2 regions of the Phreatobacter aquaticus genome follow, and region 1 is predicted to be linked to the other one. Evidence: riboswitches for the same ligand, from Rfam matches in the RefSeq annotation. Region 1 holds a riboswitch; the other holds the start of a gene.
What was found. A riboswitch is a leader RNA that binds a small molecule or an ion and turns the genes downstream of it on or off. The one in region 1 is predicted to bind thiamine pyrophosphate.
Positions count from the first base shown of each region.

Region 1 (2,384 bases):
TCGCCAGCGCGGTCATGGCGGCGTTCTCGACGATCCAGGTGCGCCGTCTGGTGGCGATCGAGACGACCGCCTCGATCGTCTTTTACTTCATGGTGCTCTGCGCGGTGCTGGCGCTCGTGACCTGGCCGCTTGGCTACTACGTGCCGATCATGGGCCGCTGGATGGTGCCGGGGCCGCAGCTCGCCTTCATCCTGGTCATGGTCGGCGTGTTCGGCGGGCTTGGCCAGATCTTCCTGACCATGAGCTACCGCCATGCCGACACGTCGCTGATCGCGCCCTTCGAGTATTTCTCGATGATCTGGGCGATCATCATGGGCTATTTCGTCTTTTCCGACCTGCCCAGCGCCTATGTGCTGACGGGTGGCGCCATTGTCGTGGCCTCGGGCATTTTCGTCATCTGGCGCGAGCAGAAGCTGGGCCTGGAGCGCGCCCGCCAGCGCAAGGTCTCGACCCCGCAGGGGTGAGGGCTCAAAACGCCTTGAACGTGATGATCGTGTGGGTGTCCTGGATGCCCGGGATGATCTGCACCTTCTCGTTGACGAAATGGCCGATATCGGTGCCGGCCTCGACATAGAACTTCACGAGAAGGTCGAAATGGCCGGCGGTCGAATAGATTTCGGACGCGATCTCGCGGTCGGCGATGTCCGAGGCGACCTGATAGGCCTTGCCGAGGTGGCATTTGATCTGGACGAAGAACGGGATCATGGGGCGCCTCTTTCTCTCAGGCGCCAGATTCCACGACGGCAGGGGGCTGCGCAAGGTGCTGGGCTTGCGATCCCGCGCGCAGGAGATGCCGCCATGCGGCAGCGCGACCCGGCTGCGCGCTGGCCGTATGGCCCAGGTTGAAGCGCTTGCATGGTGCCGGGGCTTGTCCTACCACTTGGCTCCTGTCTCGTCGGGGTGCCTCAATCTGGGGCTGAGAGATCGGGTTTCCCGGTCAACCCGTCGTACCTGAACCGGGTCATGCCGGCGGAGGAAACCGAGATGTCTGTCCCCACCTGCCGCGGGGGCCTGTAATGGCCGCCGCAAGCCTCGCCTGGAGTGCCGCCGCCCTGATCGACAAGATCAGGAAGCGTCATCCGCGTATCCACTGCCTGACCAATGGCGTGGCACAGGCCTTCACGGCCAATGCGCTGCTGGCGCTCGGCGCGCAGCCGTCGATGACCAATTCGGTCGAAGAGGTCGAGGCCTTCGTGGAGGGCGCCGACGCGTTGCTGGTCAATCTCGGCACGCTCGACGAGCCCGGACGCCAGGCGATGCGGCTGGCGATCGGGGTCGCCAACCGGCGCGGAATTCCCTGGGTCCTGGATCCGGTCTTCGTCGAGCGCTCGTCAGGCCGCTCGACCTTCGCGCACGAACTCATTGCCCATGGCCCCAAGGTCATCCGCGGCAACGAGGTCGAAATCGCGCATCTGAGCCAAGGCCAGGCCATCGACGGTTTCGCGCGGGCGCTTGGGGCCATCGTCGCCGCCACCGGCACCACAGATCGCCTGGTGGATGGCAACAGGGCTATCGGCATCCCCAACGGCCACCCGCTGATGGGGCGTGTCACGGCCATGGGCTGCGCCAATGCGGCGTTGATCGCTGCCCTCCTGACGGTCGCCGATGATCCGTTCGAGGGCTGTGCTGCGGCCATGCTGGCGGCCGGTGTCGCCGGCGAGATCGCCGCCGAGCATTCAAGCGGACCCGGCACCTTTGCCTCTGCCTATCTCGATGCACTCCACGGCCTTGATTCGGGCAAGCTCGCGACACGCGCACGCGTCATCTGACGGTTGCCGGCGGTCCGGCCGGCACGTTTCCCAGGAGAATTCCCATCATGACGGCGATCGCCGTGACCATTGCAGGGTCTGATTCCAGCGGCGGGGCCGGCATTCAGGCCGACCTGAAGACCTTTTCTGCGCTTGGCGTCTATGGCGCGAGCGTCATCACGGCGTTGACCGCGCAGAATACGGTTGGCGTTCAGGGCATTCATGACGTGCCCGCCGGCTTCGTCGCGCTGCAGATGGACTCGGTCTTTTCCGACCTGACGGTCAACGCGGTGAAGATCGGCATGCTCTCCAAGGTTCCCGTGATCGAGCAGGTGGCCGCAGGCCTCGACCGCCATGGCATGACGCACGTCGTGCTGGATCCGGTGATGGTGGCGGCCTCCGGCGGCAAGCTGCTCGATGCCGATGCGGTCGATGCGCTGGCGGGGCTGTTGTTTCCCCGCGCATTGCTGGTGACGCCGAACCTTCCCGAGGCAGCCGTGCTGCTCGATCGCGCGATTGCCGAGGACGAGACCGAGATGGAGCGCCAGGGCGCGGCTCTCATCGAACGCGGCGCGAAGGCCGTGCTGATGAAGGGCGGTCATGGCACAGGCGAGATGGCGGTGGACCTGCTGGTCA
Region 1 covers NZ_CP039865.1:4,481,712-4,484,095, reverse strand. The annotation lists gene E8L99_RS21365 (DMT family transporter) at 1-464, shown strand, start outside; gene E8L99_RS21360 (Lrp/AsnC ligand binding domain-containing protein) at 469-705, opposite strand; TPP riboswitch at 887-996, shown strand; gene thiM (hydroxyethylthiazole kinase) at 1,017-1,769, shown strand; gene thiD (bifunctional hydroxymethylpyrimidine kinase/phosphomethylpyrimidine kinase) at 1,817-2,384, shown strand, end outside.

Region 2 (2,384 bases), 1.9 Mb from region 1:
CACGTCCATCTGGCGCTTCACCTCCATGGCGAAGCGGTCGATGGCATATTCGATCTTCACCGGCGCATAGGCGTAGAAATGGCCGAAGCCGCCGCCGAGATAGGGCGCGGATCCCATCTGCCAGAACAGCCAGGACAGCGTCTCGGCCCGCGCCGCGCCCGAGGCCGGCAGGAAGGCGCCGAACTTCTCGGCGAGATAGGTGAGGATGGCACCCGATTCGAACACGCGCACCGGCTCCGGCCCGGAGCGGTCCATCAGCGCCGGGATCTTCGAATTGGGGTTCACCTCAACGAAGCCCGAACCGAACTGGTCGCCCTCCGAGATGCGGATCAGCCAGGCGTCATATTCGGCTTGCGTATGGCCCGCCGCCAGCAGCTCCTCCAGCATCACCGTCACCTTCACGCCGTTCGGCGTGCCGAGCGAATAGAGCTGGAGGGGATGCCGCCCGACGGGCAGCTCCTTCTCGTGGGTCGCGCCCGCCACCGGGCGGTTGATATTGGCGAAACGCCCGCCCGAGGCCTTGTTCCAGGTCCAGACTTTCGGCGGGGTGTAATCGGCGGAGGACATGGCGGGGCTCCAGAGGAGGGCAAAGGTTGGACGCATGGTGCGTCGGGAGGGGGAGCGAGGGCAAGGGATACCAGCGTGCTCCCCATCCTCCTTGACTTCCGTCGCCCACACGTCACATTCAGACCTGCACCGAGGGGGGCCCCGAGAGGGGGCTGAGAGGCCGCACCGCACGTCAGTCGTGCTCCGCGGCGACCCTTGAACCTGATCCGGGTCATGCCGGCGGAGGGACGGGAATGCCTGACGACCACACACGGCGCCTTGCGCGCCTCGCAGCCATCGCCGTTCCCCCCAAGAGGAGGACGGCATGAGCTATCCTGACCGCTTCTACCCCATCGTCGACAGTCTCTCCTGGCTGATCCGTCTCACCGAGCTTGGCGCCGGCACGGTGCAGCTGCGCGTCAAGGGGCTGGAGCTCGCCCAGGCCACCGCCCTGGTGCGCGAGGCGCTGGATGTCACCGAGGGCACGGCGACCAAGCTGGTGGTCAATGATTACTGGCAGGCGGCGCTCGATGCCGGCGCGGCCCATGTCCATCTTGGGCAGGAGGACCTGGCTGAGGCCGATATCCCCGCCATCCGCAATGCCGGGCTCACCATCGGGCTCTCCACCCACAACGAGGCCGAACTCGACGTGGCCCTGGCGCTGCGTCCGAACTACATCGCGCTGGGGCCGATCTATGCCACCACGGTGAAGACCATGCGCTTCGGCCCGCAGGGGCTGGCGCCGCTCGCCCAGTGGAAGAAGCGCATCGGCACCATTCCGCTGGTCGCCATTGGCGGCATCACGCTGGAACGCGCGCCTGACGTTTACGCCGCCGGCGCCGATTCCATCGCCGTCGTCACCGACATCACCGGCAGCCCCGACCCCGACACCCGCGTCGCGGCCTGGCTCGATTACACATCCGCATCGGCCTGACCGGCCAAGATCCCGGAGGATTTTCCATGAACGCCCCCATCAAGGACATCAAGGCCGCCGTCACCACCGGTCCCTTGCCGGCCTCGCGCAAGATCTTCGCCGTGCCGGATTCGGCGCCCGATATCCGCGTGCCGCTCCGCGAGATCGCGCTGCAGGAAGGCGCCGGCGAGCCCGATGTCGTCGTCTATGACACGTCCGGCCCCTATACCGACCCGACCGTCACCATCGATGTCGAGCAGGGCCTCTCCCGCGTCCGCCAGTCCTGGGTGATGGAGCGCGGCGGCGTAGAGGCCTATGATGGCCGCGACGTGAAGCCCGAGGATAACGGCCATGCCGGCAAGCATCTGGCGCGCGCCTTTCCGATTGCCAACAAGCCGCTGCGCGGCGTGGGTTCCGCCCCGATCACGCAGTATGAGTTTGCGAAAGCCGGCATCATCACCAAGGAGATGATCTACGTCGCCGAGCGCGAGAATCTCGGCCGCAAGACCGCGTTGGACAATGCGGAAGCCACCATTGCCGATGGCGAGAGCTTCGGCGCCGCCGTTCCGGCCTTCATCACGCCGGAATTCGTCCGCTCCGAGATCGCCCGCGGCCGCGCCATCATCCCCTGCAACATCAACCATCCCGAAGTCGAGCCGATGATCATCGGCCGCAATTTCCTGGTGAAGATCAACGCCAATATCGGCAATTCCGCCGTCTCGTCCTCCATCGAGGAGGAGGTCGACAAGCTCGTCTGGTCGATCCGCTGGGGCGCCGACACGGTGATGGACCTGTCCACCGGCCGCAACATCCACAACACCCGCGAATGGATCATCCGCAACTCGCCGGTGCCGATCGGCACGGTGCCGATCTACCAGGCGCTGGAGAAGGTGGGCGGCGATCCGGTCAAGCTCACCTGGGAGAT
Region 2 covers NZ_CP039865.1:1,366,566-1,368,949, forward strand. The annotation lists gene yghU (glutathione-dependent disulfide-bond oxidoreductase) at 1-567, opposite strand, end outside; TPP riboswitch at 690-812, shown strand; gene E8L99_RS06375 (thiamine phosphate synthase) at 872-1,480, shown strand; gene thiC (phosphomethylpyrimidine synthase ThiC) at 1,507-2,384, shown strand, end outside.
Region 2: linked by a shared signal. The riboswitch ahead of E8L99_RS06375 (thiamine phosphate synthase) and the one ahead of thiM (hydroxyethylthiazole kinase) in region 1 are both predicted to bind thiamine pyrophosphate.